DNA from 3 places in the Mesorhizobium sp. C395A genome. Region 3 is predicted to be linked to each of the others. Evidence: predicted binding sites of a transcription regulator. Region 3 holds the regulator's gene; each other region holds the start of a gene.
The links. Region 3 encodes PhoB, which activates phosphate uptake and scavenging genes when phosphate is short. Its sites were predicted from a motif close to TGTCATNNANCTGTCAT; they were not measured.
Positions count from the first base shown of each region.

Region 1 (6,566 bases), 1.5 Mb from region 3:
GCCTCGGCGCCGGCCTTGCCATAGGCGTCCTGCGCATAGTCGGCCTGAGTGGTCGAGGCCTGCGCGCCCACCGTCTTGCCGGCAAGGGCTGCCGGTTCGGTGGAAGTGAGGTCGCTGTCCTTCGGCGCCACCAGCGCCAGCGGCGTCGTGTAGTATTTGTTGGTGAAGGCGACCTGTTTCTTGCGCTCCTCGGTGATGCTCATCGAGGCGATGATGGCGTCGAACTTTTTCGCCTGCAGCGCCGGGATGATGCCGTCCCAGTCCTGGGTGACGATCTCGCACTCGACCTTCATCTGCGCACACAGCGCATTGGCAATGTCGATGTCGAAGCCCTCGATCTTGCCGTCCGCGGTGATGGTGTTGAAGGGCGGATAGGCGCCCTCGGTGCCGATCTTCAATTTCTCCTGCGCCTCAGCCAGCGAGCCGGCCGATATCACCAGCATGGCAGCGCTCGCTGCCGATATGATCCATCTTGAAATCTGCATTTCGGTTCCCCTTGCGCGCCGTTCTCTTGCCGGCCACCGAAAGGCAGCCAAGCATGGTGAGGCAGCGCAGGCAAGTATTTTGCCTGACGGTGATCGAAGGTTCAGCCGGCGGGGCGGAAATGCTTGGAGAGCTTGAGGCCTTGCGCCTGGTAATTCGAGCCGAGATCGGTGCCGTAAAGCGCCTGCGGCCGCTTCAGCATGTGTTCGTAGACCAGCCGGCCGACGATCTGGCCGTGGTCGAGGATGAACGGCACTTCGTGGCTGCGCACTTCGAGCACCGCCCGGCTGCCGGTGCCGCCTGAGGCCGAATGGCCGAAGCCCGGATCGAAGAAGCCGGCATAGTGAACACGGAATTCGCCAACCAGCGGATCGAAGGGCGTCATCTCGGCGGCGTAGAGCGGCGGCACGTGCACGGCTTCGCGGCTGACCAGGATGTAGAACTCGTCCGGGTCGAGCACCAGTTCGCCGGCGCCGCTCTTATAGAGCGGCTCCCAGAAATCGACGGCATCCTGGACGGCGCGCTTGTCGACATCGACCAAGCCGGTGTGATGCTTGCCGCGATAGCCGACCAGGCCGTTCTGGTCGCCGTCAAGATCGATCGACAGCGCAATGCCGCCGCCGGAAATGTTGGGCGGCTCGGTCGCCACCAGCATCTCGGCGCGGTGCAATTCGTTCAGTTCTGCCTCCGACAACAGCGCGTTGCCGGTGCGAAAGCGGATCTGCGACAGCCTCGATCCGGCGCGTACGACGATCGGGAAGGTGCGCGGACTGACTTCGAGATAAAGCGGCCCGTGATAGCCGGGGGCGATCTTGTCGAACTCATGGCCGCGATCGGTCATCACCCGGGTGAAGATGTCGAGCCGGCCGGTCGAGCTCTTCGGGTTGGCCGAGGCCGACACGTTTGCGGGCAGCGCCAGGCTTTCGAGCAGCGGCACGATGTAGACGCAGCCGGTTTCCAGCACCGCGCCCTCGGCGAGACTGAACTCATGCAATTTCAGCCGGTGAAGCTTGTCGGCCACCAGATGATCGGGACCCGGCAGGAAGGAGGCGCGCACGCGAAAAGCCTTGTCGCCGAGCCTGAGATCGAGGCTCGCCGGCTGCACCTGGTCGACATCGAGCGCGCGCGGCGACTTCAGCGCGCCGGACTGAAACAGCGCGGAAATGTCCTGATCGGGAAGAATGCCTGTCTGCCGCAAAAGGCTGGCTCCGCTCCAAGGTCGGTCTCTTTGTGGCAGGTTCTTGCCGCAAAACCGCTGGATATTATTGCGGAACCTGCCTGGTACAAACCTCTTAATGAAGCCGGCAATTGACGCAAGCGCAGGTGAGGTCTAAAGGGTCGTTATCCCGTGGTGATTTGGCCGGTCGGCTTGCAGCCACGTTAAACAAGTCGCTAAAGGACCGTCGGGCCGCAAGGCCATATGGACCGGTTGCGACTTTCGCGGCCGGTTTTTTTGTGTCTGGAACAAAAGCGATGAGCACCAAGAAGCGTAACTGGAAACCTCAGACCGCACTCGTGCACGGGGGAACGCTGCGTTCCCAGTTCGGCGAGACGTCCGAAGCGATGTACCTCACCCAAGGCTATGTCTACGAGACGGCGCAGGCTGCCGAGGCCCGTTTCAAGGGCGAGGAGCCGGGCTTCATCTATTCGCGCTATGCCAACCCTACCGTCGACATGTTCGAAAAGCGCATGTGCGCGCTGGAGGGTGCCGAAGATGCGCGCGCCACGGCGTCCGGCATGGCGGCGGTGACGGCAGCGCTCCTGTGCAGCGCCAAGGCCGGCGACCATATCGTTGCGGCGCGCGCGCTGTTCGGCTCCTGCCGCTGGGTGGTGGAGACGCTGGCGCCGAAATACGGCATCGAGGCAACGCTGGTCGACGGCACCGACATCGCCAACTGGGAAAAGGCGGTGCGGCCGAACACGAAACTGTTCTTCCTGGAAAGCCCGACCAATCCGACGCTGGAAGTGGTCGACATCGCAGCGGTGGCGGCGCTCGCCACCTCGATCGGCGCCAGGCTGATCGTCGACAATGTCTTTGCCACGCCCTTGCAGCAGAAGCCCTTGCAGCTCGGCGCCCATATCGTCGTCTACTCCGCGACCAAGCACATTGACGGCCAGGGACGCTGTCTCGGCGGCATCATCCTGTCGGACAAGAAATGGATCGACGAGAATTTGCACGACTATTTCCGCCACACCGGCCCGAGCCTGTCGCCGTTCAACGCCTGGACGCTGCTCAAGGGCCTGGAGACGCTGCCGGTTCGGGTGCGCCAGCAGACGGAAAGCGCGGCCAAGATCGCGGATTTCCTGGCAGGACGGCCGGAAATCGCCCGCGTCATCTATCCCGGCCGCGCCGACCACCCGCAGGCCGACATCGTCAAGAAGCAGATGACGGGCGGATCGACGCTGATCTGCCTCGACGTCAAGGGCGGCAAGCAGGCGGCCTTCGCCTTGCAGAACGCGCTCGACATCGTGCTGATCTCCAACAATCTCGGCGACGCCAAGAGCCTGATCACCCATCCGGCGACCACCACGCACAAGAACCTCAGCGACGAAGCTCGCGCCGAGCTTGGCATCGGGCCGGGAACGCTCAGGCTGTCGGTCGGTCTTGAGGATACGGACGATCTGCTGGAGGACGTTGCGCAGGCGCTGAAGGCCGCCGGATAGGCCGCGAGGCGTCACGCTCCCGACGAAACCTCTTCCAGTTCGGCCGTCTTGGTGCCGATGGTCATGATGTTGCCGCGCCAGTCGACGGCGCCGCTCAGCCAGCCGCGCGCCCAGATGGCGGGAAGCATCATGTCGCGCACCATCATCGCCGGGACCATGCGCAGCGACAGGTGCCAGCCCTTGGCCGCGGCCAGCGCGCATTCGGGAATGTAGGCCGCCGTCAGCACGGCCAACACCGTGGCCGGCAGGCTGATGCCGGCACTTGCGGCCGCCACCAGCGCCAACGCCAACGGCACGGCGACGCCGGTCAGGATCTCGGGTGCGAAAAACAGCGGGAAAGTGACGCGGCGCAACCGCGCCCAGCGCGCCTGGCGCGACCAGATGTCGGCAAGTCGGCGCTGCCCCAGTGGTTGCTCGAAAGGCGAGGCAACGAGATTGACGTGCAGGCCCAGTCCGTTGACCAGCTTGGTTGCAGCAGCATCCTCGGCGATCTCGGCGGCCAGCGCGCGGATACCGCCACTGGTATCGAGCATCGGCTTGTTCCACAGCATGCTCTTGCCTTGGGCAAAGCCGAGACCGAGCGCCTCGCCGGCATATTGCCAGCGCGCCTGCAGCGTGTTGAGGAACGCGCATTCGACCTCGGCCCAGAAGCCTTCCGGCCGCGAGCCGATCGGCGTCGAGCAGATAAGCCCGGTATTGGTCCGCCAGGCCGCCATCAGGTGCTGGACGTAATCCCTAGGCATCAGCACGTTGGAATCCGCCAGAATAACCCAATGATTGCGCGCCGCTTCCCAGCCCTTGACGCAGTTGTTGAGCTTCGGGTTGCTGCTGACGCGGTCGTCGCCGATCAGCAGCCGGGCCGGCACGTTGGGAAACAGGACGATCGCCCTGTTTATCAGTTTGACGACGGGATCGTCGGCGTGAGCGACGCAGAAGATCAGTTCGTAGCGCGGCCAGTCGAGCGAGAAGGCTCGCTGCAGCGTCTCTTGTGTGAACGGCTCCACGCCGCGCGACGGCACGACGATCGAGACCGGTGGCTGCTCGTCGGATGGCGGAGGGATAAGGCGACGCGCTTGCAGTTTCGACGAAGCAAGCAGGATGCTGGCGAGATTGGAAAGAAGCAAAGCGGAGGAAGCGAAGGCGGCTGTGAGAGCTAGTTCCATGAGATCTGGTCACTCCGGAAAGGCCGCTCGCGGCTGCTTTGTCAGTCGACAGATGGGCCTTGAGGCGCCGGCAAGGTTTGCGCACACCAACACTGTCATGTGTCACTTAAATGACATTGTTTGTCGGCACCTCCGCTTTGAGGCTGGCAGGACATGCCGTTGTGCGCGTATCAAACCGCATAGCGCGACAAATGTTCCTTGCCGCGCAACCGGAGCAGCCCATGTATCGCGCCGTCACGCGCAACATCAAAGTGCAGGTCAGACCGTTCTACCTGGAGGACCGCTCGGACCCGGCGGAGAACCGTTATGTCTGGGGCTACCAGGTGACGATCGACAACCAGTCCGACGATTTCGTGCAGCTTATGTCGCGTTACTGGCACATCACCGACGGCAGCGGCCGGATCGAGGAAGTGCGCGGCGCCGGCGTGGTCGGCGACCAGCCTGAGCTCAATCCCGGCGACAGCTATCAATACACGTCAGGCTGCCCGCTCTCGACGCCCTCCGGCTTCATGGTCGGCCACTACACCATGCGCAACAAAAAGGGCGAGACGTTCGACGTCGCTATTCCCGCGTTTTCGCTGGATCTGCCGGGGACGCGGCGGACGGTGAATTAGGGGTTTTCTCCCCATCTCTATACGGGGAGAAATGCCCGGCAGTGCAATGAGGGGCGCCGCCGGACTCATGAGGTTATCTTCCACGCACATGACGTAGGCTATGCGCGGCCATTCACCAAAGTTCGCGCTGCCCCTCATCCGCCCTTCGGGCACCTTCTCCCCGTGAACGGGGAGAAGGAAGAGATGCTACTGAGCTGCAAACTCCGCCGGGTCGAAGTCGTACTGCTTGGAGCAGAACTCGCAGGCGACGTGGATGCCGCCATCTTCGGTGCTGTCCTTGATCTCCTGCGCGGAAAACCCCTCGAGGATGCCGCGTATCTTGTCCCTTGAGCAGGAACATTGGTCGGCGACCGGCACGCCGCCGAAGACGCGCACGCCATGTTCGTGGAACAGCCTGTAGAGCAGCCGCTCGGCGCCGATGGTCGGGTCGATCAGCTCGGTCGGCTCGATGGTGCCGAGCAGCGCCACCAGCTCGCGCCACGAATTGTCGGCCGGCTCCTGCGTCACGTCACGCGGATCGCCGTCGCCGCCCGAAATGTCCGGCACGCGCATGCGCTCGGGTGACTGCGGCAGGAACTGCGCCAGGATACCGCCGGCGCGCCACTGCTCGCGCGCACCGCCGGGGCCGGGCGTCAGCAGCTTGGCCACCGACAGCCGGAGGTCGGTCGGGATCTGCTCCGACTGGCGGAAATAGGTGCGCGCGGCGTCTTCCAGCGTCTCGCCGTCGAGCTGGACGATGCCCTGATAGCGCTGCGTGTGCGCGCCTTGGTCGATGGTCAGCGCCAAAACGCCGCTGCCCAGCAGCGTCTGCTGCGAGGTCTGGCCTGCGGCCACCAGGGCCTCCAGCCGGTCGGCATCGAAGCGCGCATAGGCGCGCAATGCCGAGGGCGTGGAGAAATCCGCGACCAGCATGTCGACAGGCCCGTCGGTGCGGGTCTGCAGGATGAACTTGCCTTCAAATTTGAGCGAAGTGCCGAGCAGCACCGTCAGCACACAGGCTTCCGCCAGCAGGCGGGCGACCGGCTCGGGATAGTCATGACGGTTGAGGATGGCGTCGAGCATCGGCCCGAGCTGCACGGTGCGGCCGCGCACGTCGAGCGGGCCTACCTCGAAGGGCACGACATGATCGTCGCCGGCATAGCCGAACTCGCCGAGTTTGGGGTGATGTTCAGTCACTTGATGCGTTTCCAACATGACAAAGCTCCAGGGCGCGGCCATGCGGCCCGGAGGGGTGCATGCGTCCAAACGCGCTTGATTTGCGTGATGGGGCGCAAATAGGCATCGCGCCGCCCCGGATCAAGCGCTTGGAGATCAAGCGCCTGGAGATCAAGCGCCCAGACACCAGGCCAAAACCGCCTTCTGGGCGTGGAGCCGGTTCTCGGCTTCGTCGAAGACCACCGAATGCGGACCGTCGATGACCTCGTCGGTCACTTCCTCGCCACGATGCGCCGGCAGGCAGTGCATGAACAGGGCGTCGGGCTTGGCCCTGGCCATCAGCGCCGCATTGACCTGATAGGGCGAGAAGACATTGTGGCCGCGGGCGCGGTGTTCCTGGCCCATCGACACCCAGCAGTCGGTGACGATGCAGTCGGCCTGGTCGACGGCCTCTTCGGGCGAGCGGGTGAAGTGCAGCTTGCCGCCA
Region 1 is NZ_CP100473.1:5,587,707-5,594,272, reverse strand. Features, by position in the region: gene NLY37_RS27180 (ABC transporter substrate-binding protein) at 1-485, opposite strand, end outside; gene NLY37_RS27175 (2'-deoxycytidine 5'-triphosphate deaminase) at 587-1,681, opposite strand; SAM riboswitch at 1,822-1,899, shown strand; gene NLY37_RS27170 (O-succinylhomoserine sulfhydrylase) at 1,957-3,147, shown strand; gene NLY37_RS27165 (ceramide glucosyltransferase) at 3,159-4,310, opposite strand; gene apaG (Co2+/Mg2+ efflux facilitator ApaG/CorD) at 4,532-4,924, shown strand; gene NLY37_RS27155 (Hsp33 family molecular chaperone) at 5,111-6,142, opposite strand; gene argF (ornithine carbamoyltransferase) at 6,251-6,566, opposite strand, start outside.
Region 1: a site for PhoB is predicted at 4,410-4,426, ahead of NLY37_RS27165 (ceramide glucosyltransferase). Genes of this name have one in related genera too.

Region 2 (6,566 bases), 2.9 Mb from region 3:
TGCCGGACGGGCGCACCGTGATACAATTCCTGTACCATGACCTGCCGGCGTCAAAACGATCGTGGTGGCTGATCGTCGAAAAGCAGGGCGAGGTCGATCTTTGCTGGTACGATCCGGGCTTCGACGTCGATCTCTACGTCTCGACCGATCTGTGCACCATGACCTCGATCTGGATGGGGCTGACGACAGTTCACAAGGAACGCGACAAGATCAGCCTGACCGGCGATCTCGACGTCGCCGGCAAGATGCAGATCTGGCTTGGGCTCAGCCCGTTTGCGGTGATGCCGAAGCGCGTGGCGGCTTGAGGTCCCTGCGCATTCCACAGATCGCTTGCCTCTAAAAATACTAGTTGCAAAATGCAATCAGTTTGAATACTGATTGCAAATCACAACTGGTCACCAAAGGGAGTCTTCCATGTCCAAACTGCGCGTCAATGCCTTCACCTTGTCGCTCGACGGTTTCGGCGCCGGTCCTGACCAGGACCTGCAAAATCCGCTCGGCGTTGGTGGCGAAGATCTGCACAAATGGATGACCGGCACCCGCACCTTCCACGAGATGGTCGGCAAGGATGGCGGCAGCACCGATGTGGACGACCGGTTCACCGTCCGCAGCTTCGACAATGTCGGCGCCTGGATCCTCGGCCGCAACATGTTCGGCCCGATCCGCGGCGAATGGCCGGATGAGAACTGGAAGGGCTGGTGGGGCAACAACCCGCCCTATCATGTGCCGACCTTCGTGCTGACCCACTACAAGCGTGACTCCATTGTGATGGAAGGCGGCACCATTTTCCGCTTCGTTACCGGCGGCATCCACGCCGCGCTCGAACAAGCAAAGGCTGCGGCCGGCGGCAAGGATGTCCGCGTCGGCGGCGGCGTTTCCACTATCCGGCAATATCTCAAGGAGAAGCTCATCGACGAGTTGCATCTGGCTGTGTCGCCAGTGTTGCTCGGGAGGGGCGAGAGCCTGTTTGCCGGGCTGGATATGCTGAAGCTGGGTTACCAGTGCACCGAGCAGGTGGCGACAGCGCTCGCCACGCATGTGACGATCAAGCGGGTGTAGTGGCGAAGTGATAGGCGCAGGCTTCTTTCTCCCCGTTCTACGGGGAGAAATGCCCGGCAGGCAATGAGGGGCAGCGCTGCTTTTGGAGGTTAGCAGCGTCCGACGACTGTGAATTCGCCGATGCCGGCGCTGCCCCTCATCCGCCCTTCGGGCACCTTCTCCCCGTGAAACGGGGAGAAGGAAAAGTGCTCAATACTTCTCCGGCACGTAAAGCTCGCGCGGCAGGACCTGGCGCTCGTACTCCGGGTTGAACACCCGCTCGGGCAGCGTGATTTCTTCGTGCGGCACGTCCTCATAGGGCAGCTGTTTGAGGAGATGGTCGATGCAGTTCAGCCGCGCCCGCTTCTTGTCGTTGCCTTCGACGATGTACCACGGTGCCTCTGGGATGTTGGTGCGGGCAAACGTCTCTTCCTTGGCCTTGGTGTACTGCTCCCAGCGCACGCGCGACTGCAGGTCCATCGGCGACAGCTTCCACTGCTTCATCGGATCGTGGATGCGCATCATGAAGCGCATCTGCTGTTCCTCGTCGGTGATCGAGAACCAGTATTTGACCAGCGTGACGCCGGAGCGGACCAGCATGCGCTCGAACTCCGGCACGTCGCGGAAGAACTCTTCGACCTGATCGGGTTCGGCAAAGCCCATCACCCGCTCGACGCCGGAGCGGTTGTACCAGGAGCGGTCGAACAGCACGATCTCGCCGCCGGCCGGCAGATGCGGCACGTAGCGCTGGAAATACCATTGTGATTTTTCGCGCTCGGTCGGCGCCGGCAGCGCCACGACGCGGCAGATGCGCGGGTTAAGGCGCTGGGTAATGCGCTTTATGACGCCGCCCTTGCCGGCGGAATCGCGTCCTTCGAAAACCACCACCAGCTTCTTTTTGTGGTAGGCGACCCAGGACTGCAGCTTGATCAGTTCCGACTGCAAGCCGATCAGGTCGCGGAAATACTGCATGCGGTCGATCGACGGCGGATGCGCGTTCTTGTAGATCTTGGCGATCTCCAGCGACAGCGCCGGCTCCGACATTTCAAGCTCATAGTCCTCGTCGAGCGTGTCGGCGAGTTCGGCTTCCAGCCAATCCCTGGCCGGAGAATTCTGCTTCAACTCGGTCATTTCCACTGCTCCGCTTGCCGGCTGACATGAAACCCTGAGCCGACTCGATATAGGCCGCCAATGACGGTTTTATTGCAAGCCGCCGGCCAGCCGGTCATCACTGCAAACCAGCGAGCATTGCCGATCCATCGCCCTGGGATGGCGACAAGCCGCTCAAATTGTCCTACAAATGGCGGACCCGTTCGGGCTTCCCCGCCCTTTCCTGCTAAAACCGCCTCCCCACCAAAACTACGAGGATCTGACATGGAATACCGCACGCTTGGCCGTTCCGGCTTGAAAGTTTCGGCGCTGACCTTGGGAACCATGACCTTCGGCGGCAGCGGGCCGTTCGCTGCCGTCGGCAATTCCGATCTCGCGGAGGCCTCGCGCATCATCGACACTTGCATCGATGCCGGCATCAATCTCATCGACACCGCCAATGTCTATTCGAACGGATTGTCGGAAGAGATCATCGGCGAGGCGCTCGGCGGCAAGCGCAAGAACGACGTGCTGATCGCCTCCAAGGCGCGCATGCGGATCGGCAAGGGCCCCAATGACGAAGGCCTGTCGCGCCATCATCTGATCCGCGAATGCGAGAAGAGCCTGAAGCGCCTCAGGACAGATGTCATCGACATCTATTTCCTGCACGAATGGGATGGCGCGACGCCGCTCGAGGAAACCATCGCCGCGCTCGACACGCTGGTTGCCCAGGGCAAGATCCGCTATGTCGGCTGCTCCAACTATTCCGGCTGGCAGGTCATGAAGGCGCTGGGCATCAGCGACAGCCAGCACCAGCCGCGCTTCGTCACCCAGCAGATCCACTACACGCTGGAAGCACGCGAGGCCGAGTATGAGCTCTTGCCGATCTCGGTCGACCAGGGCCTTGGCGTGCTGGTGTGGAGCCCGCTCGCCGGCGGCCTCCTGTCGGGAAAATACCGCCGCGACAGCCCGACGGCGCGCCAGATCGGCGGCTGGTCGGAACCGCCGATCCGCGACGAAGACCGTCTGTGGCGGATCGTCGATGTGCTGGTCGACATCGGTGCGGCACGCGGCGTTTCGGCGGCCCAGGTGGCGCTGACCTGGCTGCTCGGCCGGCCAGCCGTCAGTTCGCTGGTGATCGGCGCACGCAATGAGTCCCAGTTGAAAGACAATCTCGCCGCGGCAAGCCTGACGCTGTCCTTTGATGAACGCCAGCGTCTCGATGCCGTCAGCCGGCCGCCGGTGCTCTATCCCTACTGGCACCAGCAGTTTACGGCGAAGGACCGCTTCGGCCCGGCCGATCTGGTTATGGACCGCAGCGTCATCTGACTTAAGGGCGCCGGAAGCCGCTAGCCCGCGATAAACCGCCAGACCTGCGGATCGGGCTCGATCTGGCCGCTGAGCACGAAATATTTGTAGAGCACGAGCAGGCAGATCGCCTGCTCGGCCCGCTCGTCGGCGAATTTGCGGCAATAGGCGTTGGCCGCCGCAACGATGCGCTGGGCCTCGGCCGGATGCTGCTCGAGATGATGCACCCGCTCGGCCAGATCGCTGAAGTCGGGCGCCAGCGGCACATAATGGACATCGGGCTCGAGCTGCCCCTCGGCGAACCAGGTCTCGTAAGTCGGCGGCGGCATCAGGCAGAGCGAGTTCGAGCTCATGATCCATTTCAGATTGGTCGCGACATCATTGCCTTCGAGCGAGATGATGTAGCGGTAGCGGCGCTGCTGATCGATGCTGAGATAGGGCTTGCGGTATTCCGCAGGTGCTGTCGCCCTCGGCGTGCCGACATCGCAGAACGGCAGATTGCGGGCTGCGTCCAGCAACAGCGTGCGGATCGGATTGTTGAGTTCGCCGCGCCAAACGACGAGCGGATGCTTGTCGGCGAAGGCGACATCGTCGGCCGGCATGTAGAAATGACGGAACTTGTTCAGCTTGAATAGGACGCCGTTGCCGTTGTCGCCGGCTATCGGCCGGTCCTTGACGATCGACGGCATCTTCGGCACTTCGATGACGTCGCCGAATTCCAGGTCGATGCGCAGACCTGGGTCGAAATAACGGGTGAACTCCTTCAGATCGTAATAGTACATGCTGCGGTCCGACGGCAGCCGGCTGACCGGCACGGCCTCGGGGCTGGGGCTAAAAGGCTCCCGCAGCGTGTTGTAGTAATTGAGCCGCTGGCGGACCGATGCGTCGGAAAGCCTGGCCTGATCGAGCAGCCGGCCGAGCCGGCGCCGGAAAAGAACCGGCGGCGCGATGTCGCGCATGGCGTTGCGCGCATAGTAGATCAGCTTCTGTGCGTTTCTTTGAAGCGTGGCCATCGGTCGTTTTGATTCGAAATCGGTCGGCGGCGGCTCCAGCAACTGTCCCGCAGCCTTTTCTAAACCATTGTGTTCGCCATCACGCAAGTCCAGAACCGCTGGCATCTGCCCTCGCGGCGCTGTTGTGTTTGCCGGCCAATGCTTCTAGGCAGGATCAGGCACAGCGAAAGGAAACGATATGGCTCGACCACCGAATTACGGTCAGGAACGCAAAGAGCGCGACCGGCAGAAGGCCGCCAAGAAGGCGGAGAAGCTCGCCGCCAAGGTCGCGGCCAAGGAGCGCGCCGAGCCTGAGAACGAGGCAAGTTCGAAAACCGACACCGAGACAGAAAAATAGGCAAGACAGGATCACCGGCCCACGAAACGGGCCGGATCCTGGCAAAATGCCGGTCTGATCAGGCCGATGTGATCAGGCCGGGGCCTTGTCGCTGACGAAGACGTTGACCTCGCGCGCGGCGGCGATGAAGGCGCGTCTTGCTATCATCGCCGGCTTGTCGCCGGCCAGCGCGTCATGGCAGGCCTGCAGCGCTTCGCGGTGCTTGGGGCTGCGCTTGCCGGGCCAGCTGTTGAGCAGGTAATCGGAAGCCTCGCGCACCGTACGCAAGAGCTGAGTGCTTCCCTCCGTGCCCGACTTAACGGTCACGGGTGTTTCAAATCGGTTGTTTTCCATGGCCGCCTCTTACGCCATCGGCGTCCGCGAAGCGAGGCCGAAAGCGGATCGCGACGGCGTTCTTTCGTTTTCGTGACCAGTATCAAGCGGCGACGACGGCAAAACCCCTGGCGCGCAGGCCGCGCCGGTCATTGTGCAACGACGTCACCAGGCGGTCGCGGCTGCCGGCGATATGGGCCGAAAGTCGCGCCGCCGCCGCATCGGCATCGCCGGCCCGCACCGCCGCCAGAATGGCGTGATGCTCGCTCCAGGCGCGGCCAAGGGCCGCCTCGTCGCGCACCTCCAGCCAGCGCGCCCGCGACAGCCGCGTCATGGCATCGCGCACGGCCCGAAACAGGAACTCGTTGCCGGAGAGCCGCGCCAGTTCGATATGGAAATCCATGCCGACGCGGTGCCATTCCTCGCGCGGCGTGGCAGTGTCGCAGGAGTCCAGCATCGCCTCGATGACATCGGCTGCGCTCCTGTCGGCCAGCGCCGAAGTCAGCCTGACCGCCGCGACCTCGACCGCTTCGCGGTACACCGCGATCTGTTCCAGTTCGGCAAGGTTGATCGGCGACACGGTCCAGCCGCGCCCGTCGCGGCAGATCAGCCCTTCCGTCTCCAGCCGCAGCAGGGCTGCCCTGACCGGCGTGCGCGAGGCGCCGAAGCGGCTCTCGATCCAGCGCTCCGTCAGCCGCTCGCCAGGACCGACCTCGAGGCCAAGGATCATCTCGCGAAGCGCTTTTTCTACGATGTGCATCTGCGACATAGTTGCTTCCATTGCTGGCGATCGGCCTTGCCCGTTGGTCTTGCCGATCACATTGAGAGCGCCTGATTGACAGCAGCCGGGCTTTGCGTCCATGAGGGTACCAACTTGGTATCCCAAAATGGTATCCGCAGCAAGCGGACAGGACAGGACATGCCGCAGGACAGTGCAGCGCAGGCCGCCGAAGCGCCTTCCGCCTACAACATTCATTGGCGGCGCAACCTGTTCGTGTGCTTTGCCGGATCGTTCAGCACGCTTGTGGCGATGACGCTATTGTTGCCGTTCCTGCCGCTCTATGTCGAACAGCTGGGCGCCGTGGGCCACGCGGCGATCGTGCAATGGTCCGGCATCGCCTTCGGCGCCACCTTCCTTGCCGCGGCCCTTGTCGCACCGCTGTGGGGGCGGCTCGGCGACCGCTACGGCCGCAAGGTGATGCTGGTGCGCGCCAGTTTCGGCATGGCGATCTGCATGTCGCTGACCGGCATGGTGCAGACCGTCTGGCAATTGGTGCTTTTGCGCCTGCTGATCGGCTTTGCCGGCGGCTATTCCTCAGGCTCGACGATCCTTGTCGCCATGCAGACGCCGAAGAAGCGCTCCGGCTGGGCGCTCGGCGTGCTGTCGGCCGGCATCACCGCAGGCTCCCTGGTCGGCCCGTTGCTTGGCGGCGCGCTGCCGCCATTGATCGGTATTCGCGCCACCTTCC
Region 2 is NZ_CP100473.1:1,191,311-1,197,876, reverse strand. Features, by position in the region: gene NLY37_RS05850 (winged helix-turn-helix transcriptional regulator) at 1-305, shown strand, start outside; gene NLY37_RS05845 (dihydrofolate reductase family protein) at 415-1,059, shown strand; gene ppk2 (polyphosphate kinase 2) at 1,249-2,169, opposite strand; gene NLY37_RS05835 (aldo/keto reductase) at 2,413-3,456, shown strand; gene NLY37_RS05830 (glycosyl transferase family 90) at 3,477-4,448, opposite strand; gene NLY37_RS05825 (hypothetical protein) at 4,627-4,785, shown strand; gene NLY37_RS05820 (DUF982 domain-containing protein) at 4,858-5,091, opposite strand; gene NLY37_RS05815 (GntR family transcriptional regulator) at 5,201-5,866, opposite strand; gene NLY37_RS05810 (multidrug efflux MFS transporter) at 6,017-6,566, shown strand, end outside.
Region 2: a site for PhoB is predicted at 2,230-2,246, ahead of ppk2 (polyphosphate kinase 2). Genes of this name have one in related genera too.

Region 3 (6,566 bases):
CAAAATGAACGCCAAGTCGAACGAAGTCATCAAGATGCGCGGCGACAAGGTCGGCGTCTTCTACGGCGAGAAGCAGGCGTTGTTCGACGTCAATCTCGACGTGCGTCAGAACCAGGTGACGGCGCTGATCGGCCCGTCCGGCTGCGGCAAGTCGACCTTCCTGCGCTGCCTCAACCGCATGAACGACACCATCGATTTGGCGCGGGTGACCGGCAAGATCACGCTCGATGAAGACGACATCTACGACAAGAACATCGATGTCGTCGAACTGCGCGCCCGCGTCGGCATGGTGTTCCAGAAACCCAACCCGTTCCCGAAGTCGATCTACGAGAACGTCGCCTACGGCCCGCGCATCCATGGGCTGGCCAAGCGCAAGTCCGACATGGACCAGATCGTCGAGCAGAGCCTGAAGAAGGCGGCGATCTGGAACGAGGTCAAGGACCGCCTGCAGGAGCCCGGCACCGGCCTGTCCGGCGGCCAGCAGCAGCGCCTGTGCATCGCGCGCGCCATCGCCGTGTCGCCGGAGGTGATCCTGATGGACGAGCCCTGCTCGGCGCTCGATCCGATCGCCACCGCCCGTGTCGAGGAGCTGATCGACGAACTGCGCCAGAACTACACGATCGTCATCGTCACCCACTCGATGCAGCAGGCGGCGCGCGTGTCGCAGCGCACGGCGATGTTCCATCTCGGCTATCTCGTCGAGGAGGGCGCCACCGACAAGATGTTCACCAACCCCGACGACAAGCGCACCCAGGACTACATTACCGGCCGCTTCGGCTGAGCCGTCCGGCGGGTGAATTTTCAGGCACGAGGACCAAGATCATGGGTGAACATACCGTCGCCTCCTTCGATGAAGAGCTCGGGCAGATCAGCAAGCTGATCCGCGACATGGGCGATCTGGCAGGCTCGATGGTCAGCGGCTCGACCAGGGCGCTGCTCAATTCGGACAATGCGCTGGCACAGCGTGTCGTTTCCGACGACGCCATCATGGATGCGCGCCAGCGCGAACTGGACGACCGCGCCATCACGCTGATCGCCAAGCGCCAGCCGATGGCCAACGATCTGCGCGCCGTGGTCGGCTCGATCCGCATGGCCGGCGACCTCGAGCGCATCGGCGATCTCGCCAAGAACATCGCCAAACGCGTCGGCACCGTGGGCTTGAGCGTCACGCCGCGCGACCTCTCGCACTCCATCGATGCCATGGCGCAGCTGGTGCTGATCCAGGTGCAAGGCGTCGTCGAGGAATATGCCGCCACCGATGCGGCAGCTCTTGCAAAACTCAGGAATGACGACGAGCGCATCGACGTCAAATACACGTCCGTGTTTCGTGAGCTCTTGACCTACATGATGGAAGACCCTCGCAACATCACCGCCTGCACGCATCTCTTGTTCTGCGCCAAGAATCTTGAGCGCATCGGCGATCATGTCACCAACATCGCCGAAAATGCGTATTATGTGCTGACCGGCCAGCAATTGCCCGCCAATCGTCCGAAGCAGGACGAGACGGCGATGGCCACGCCGGCCTGATGAGGGTGAACTGCCTATGATCGCGCCACGCATCATGGTCGTGGAGGACGAGGAGCCGCTAGGCGTGCTCCTCCGCTACAACCTCGAATCCGAAGGCTATCACGTCGAGGTGGTGACACGCGGCGACGAGGCCGAGATCCGCCTGCAGGAAAACGTGCCCGATCTCCTGGTGCTCGACTGGATGGTGCCCGCTGTTTCCGGCATCGAGCTCTGCCGGCGGCTTAGAGTGCGGCCCGAAACCGAGCGGCTGCCGATCATCATGCTGACCGCGCGCGGTGAGGAAAGCGATCGCGTGCGCGGCCTGTCCACCGGTGCCGACGACTATCTGGTCAAGCCATTCTCGACGCCGGAGTTCATGGCGCGCGTGAAGGCGCTGCTGCGCCGCTCCAAGCCGGAAGTGCTGTCCAGCGTGCTCAAGGTCGGCGACATCGTGCTCGACCGCGAGTCGCACCGTGTCTACCGCAAGAAGAGCGAGATCAGGCTCGGACCGACCGAGTTCCGGCTGCTCGAATTCATGATGCGCCATCCCGGCCGCGTGTTCTCGCGCAGCCAGCTGCTCGACAATGTCTGGGGCGAGACGATCTACATCGACGAGCGAACCGTCGACGTCCATGTCGGGCGCTTACGCAAAGCGGTCAACAACGGCCGCATGCCGGATGTCATCCGTACCATTCGCGGCGCCGGCTACGCGATCAGGGAAGACTAGGATGCTGCGCGTCGCGCCGTTGCCGGCCATTCAGGCGACATGCTTGCCGGATTTGGCCTGAATGCCCGGCGCGAAAATCTCCTGATCGACGAAGCCGAGCGCGCGCATGGCACAGCCTTCGCGGATCAGCGGCAGCTCGTTGGGCTCGGTGTCGAAGGAGATCGACTTCGAGTGCTGGCCGCCGGCGGTCTGGGCGATCGCTTCGCGCAATGCCGGCTCGATCAGGTCGAAGGCGGCGGCGCTGACGCCAACCATGGCGACAGGCGCCGGGTCGATCAGCGCAAACAGGCTGCCGAGGCCGAAGCCGAGCGCCTCACCGGCCTTGCGATAGGCTTCGCGCTCCGGGCCATCGGTTTCGCGGGCGCGCGCGGCGAGTGCGCGCATATCAGCGTCGCCGATATCGACCGGCTCGGCATCTTCGCTCATCATTTTGGCGCTGCGCCAGATGGCGTAGTTTCCGGCATAGGCCTCGACGCAGCCGCGCCGCCCGCAGCGGCAGAGCGCGCCGCCCGGACGGTGGATCATGTGGCCGAACTCGCCGCCCGAGGAATGGGTGCCGGTGAACAGTTCGCCTTTCAGCACCAGCCCCATGCCGATGCCGTGCGACAAGAGGATCGCGATGAAATTGTCGCGGTAGCGCTCGGGCTGGCGCCATTGCAGGGCCACCGCCATCATATTGCAGTCGTTCTCCATGGTGGCAGGAATGCCGAATTCCGCTTCCAACATGTCGGCGAAGGCAATGTCGGTCAGTGGCGTGATTGGCGACCACAGCATGGCCCGCGCCTGCGAATCGGTGATGCCCTGGATGCCCATGGCAATGCGGGCGATGCTCTGGACATCGAGGTCCGGGTCCGCGAGACGCCGCCCGACGATTGCTACGCATTCGCCGATCAGCTCGTCGCGCGGCATGGTCAGCGTGTCGAGCCGGCGCTGTTCTTCCGCGACCACCTGGCCGGCATAGTCGATGACGGTGACGGAGAGGAAGTTCAGCGACAGCACCACGGTCATGACCGCCGCCGCTTCCGGGTTGAGGCCAAGGCCGACCTGCGGCCGGCCGCGTTTCAGCGAGCCGGTCTCGCCAGGCTTGCCTTCAATCAGGATGCCTTCTTGAATTAGATCAGACGAGATTGCCGATATCGTCGAATGGCTGAGGCCGGTGGTCGCCGCAATCTCGGTCCGCGACGGCTGGCCGCCCCGGCGCACGGCCGAAATCACCATCGCACGGTTGCGACGGCGCAGATCGTCGTGGCGGATCCCAACCGACATTTGTTTTCCTCCCGGCCTCCTCGCGCCTCATGATAGTGAAGGCGTTCGACGGCACCAGCCAAATATTGGCAGACGCCGGCAGCCCTGTCATTGTTTATTGCGGAGCTCGAAAAAATTCGGCAACGCCATCAGAATCCATCATAATCGATGTTGACAGTGCCTTATCATTGAACCAGTATTTTTTCGAGGCTCGAAAAAATGGAGCCTCTTTGTGCAGGCCTTCGGGCCGGTTTTGTCGCGCCGTGGGCGGCGCAGGGAGGGTTATAATGAACAGATTTGCAGCCGCCATGCTGGCGGGTGTCGCCATGTCGCTGGCGCTGATGTCGGTCGCGCAGGCGAAGGACAAGGTCATCGGCGTGTCGTGGTCGAACTTCCAGGAAGAGCGCTGGAAGACCGACGAGGCGGCGATGAAAACGGCGATCGAAGCCGCCGGCGACAAGTACATTTCGGCCGACGCGCAGTCCAATCCCGGCAAGCAGCTGACCGACGTCGAAAGCCTGATCTCGCAGGGCGCCAACTCGCTGATCATCTTGGCGCAGGACGCCTCGGCCATCGGCCCGGCGGTGCAGAAGGCGCTGGACGAAGGCATTCCGGTCGTCGGCTATGATCGCCTGATCGAGAACAAGGACGTCTTCTACCTGACCTTCGACAACAAGGAAGTCGGCCGCATGCAGGCCCGCGAAGTGTTCAAGGCGAAGCCCGAAGGCAACTATGTCTTCATCAAGGGCTCTGGCTCGGATCCGAATGCCGATTTCCTGTTCTCGGGCTCGATGGAAGTGCTCAAGGAAGCCATCGACTCGGGCAAGATCAAGAATGTCGGCGAGGCCTATACCGATGGCTGGCTGCCGGCCAACGCCCAGAAGAACATGGAACAGTTCTTGACCGCCAACGACAACAAGGTCGATGCCGTGGTTGCGGCGAATGACGGCACCGCCGGCGGCGTTGTCGCCGCGCTGACGGCGCAGGGCCTCGCCGGAACGGTTCCGGTCTCGGGCCAGGACGGCGACCATGCCGCTCTGAACCGCATCGCGCTCGGCACGCAGACGGTGTCGGTGTGGAAGGACGCGCGCGAACTCGGCAAGAACGCCGCCGAGATCGCCTCGCAGCTTGCCGATGGCAAGAAGACGGGCGACATTGCCGGCGCCAAGGACTTTACCACGCCTGGCGGCAACACCGTCAAGTCGCTGTTCCTGACCCCCGTCGCGATCACCAAGGACAACCTCAACGTCGTCATCGACGCCGGCTGGATCAAGAAGGACGAAGTCTGCACGGGCGTCGCCGCCGGCAGCGTCGCGGCTTGCGACTGATCTCGACGACTTGAAGAAATGAGGCGCCGCGGCTGTCAAGCCGCGGCGTTTTCTCTACGAGAATTGTGTGTTTCCGCCATGGGCGGCAAACTTCTAGGCTGTGGTCCGGCATCCGCGCCAGACGGCAAGCCGCTGGAGGACATCATGACCGACACGACCTCAAATCCGCAGGCCGATACGGCACGAGCGTCTGAACTCGGCGCGGTCGCCCGGTTCCTGAAGGCGACCGAGCTCGACACGCGCATGCTCGGCATGGTCGGCGCGCTGCTGGTCATCTGGGTCGGCATACATATCCTGTCGGGCGGGCTTTTCCTGACGCCGCGCAATCTTTGGAACCTGTCGGTGCAGACGTCCTCGGTCGCGATCATGGCTACCGGCATGGTACTGGTCATCGTGATGCGCAACATCGACCTTTCGGTGGGCTCGGTCGAAGGCGTGATCGGCATGATCATGGGCGTGGCACAGGCCGAATTCCTGATTCGCGTCATCGGCTTCCAGCTTGGAAACCCCTGGCTCTGGGTCGTCGCGCTTGCCGCCGGCGTGGTGTTTGGTCTGCTGATCGGCGCGTTCCAGGGCTTCATCATCGCCTATATGCAGGTTCCGGCCTTCATCGTGACGCTTGGTGGCCTGCTGGTCTGGCGTGGCATGGCATGGCTCATCACCAGCGGGCGCACGGTCGCGCCACTCGACGCCACCTTCCAGCTGATGGGCGGCGGACCACGCGGCTCGATTGGCGCCGCTGCCAGCTGGATCGTCGGCATCGTCGCCTGCGCGGCGGTCGCCTTCGCGCTGCTCAACGGTCGCTCGCAGCGCAAGCGCTTCAGCTTTCCACTGCGCCCCGTCTGGGCCGAGACCTTGCTTGGCGTGGTCACTTGCGCGGCCATCCTCGGCGCCGTGTGGATCGCCAATTCCTATCCATGGCCGATCGGCATCGTGCGCCAGTACGCACAGCAGAACGGCATCACCGTTCCCGAAGGCGGGCTGTTCATCGCGCATGGCATCGCCATACCGGTGCTGATGGCGGTGATTGTCGGCATCATCATGACGTTCATCACCAAGCGCACGCGTTTCGGCCGCTATGTCTTCGCCATCGGGGGCAATCCGGAGGCAGCGGAACTCGCCGGCATCAACACGCGCTGGGTGACCATGAAGGTGTTCATGATCATGGGTGTGCTGGCTGCAATCAGCGCGGCGATCTCGTCGGCCCGTCTCAATGCGTCAACCAATGCGCTGGGCACACTGGACGAGCTTTTGGTGATCGCGGCCGCCGTCATCGGCGGCACGTCGCTCGCGGGCGGCGCCGGAACGGTGATGGGCGCCATGCTCGGCGCGCTTCTGATGCAGTCGCTGCAATCCGGCATGGTGCTGCTCGGCATCGACTCGCCGCTGCAGAGCATTGTCGTTGGCGCTGTCCTGGTCATCGCCGTCTGGCTCGACACCGTCTACCGCAAGCGCGTCTAGGGAGGAACGATTATGGAAAAAACTGCTCCCACCGGTACGCCACTGATCGACATGCGCAACATCTCGATCGCGTTCGGTGGCATTCGCGCCGTCGACGATGCGTCCATCGATCTTTTCCCGGGCGAAGTAGTGGCGCTGCTTGGCCATAACGGCGCCGGTAAGTCGACGCTGATCAAGATCCTGTCGGGCGCCTACAAGCGCGATGCCGGCCAGATCTTGGTCAACGGCCAGGAGGTCTCGATCTCCAACCCGCGCGATGCCAAGAAATACGGCATCGAAACGATCTACCAGACGCTTGC
Region 3 is NZ_CP100473.1:4,096,557-4,103,122, reverse strand. Features, by position in the region: gene pstB (phosphate ABC transporter ATP-binding protein PstB) at 1-781, shown strand, start outside; gene phoU (phosphate signaling complex protein PhoU) at 823-1,527, shown strand; gene phoB (phosphate regulon transcriptional regulator PhoB) at 1,544-2,233, shown strand; gene NLY37_RS20025 (ROK family protein) at 2,264-3,499, opposite strand; gene xylF (D-xylose ABC transporter substrate-binding protein) at 3,766-4,806, shown strand; gene NLY37_RS20015 (sugar ABC transporter permease) at 4,951-6,267, shown strand; gene NLY37_RS20010 (ATP-binding cassette domain-containing protein) at 6,280-6,566, shown strand, end outside.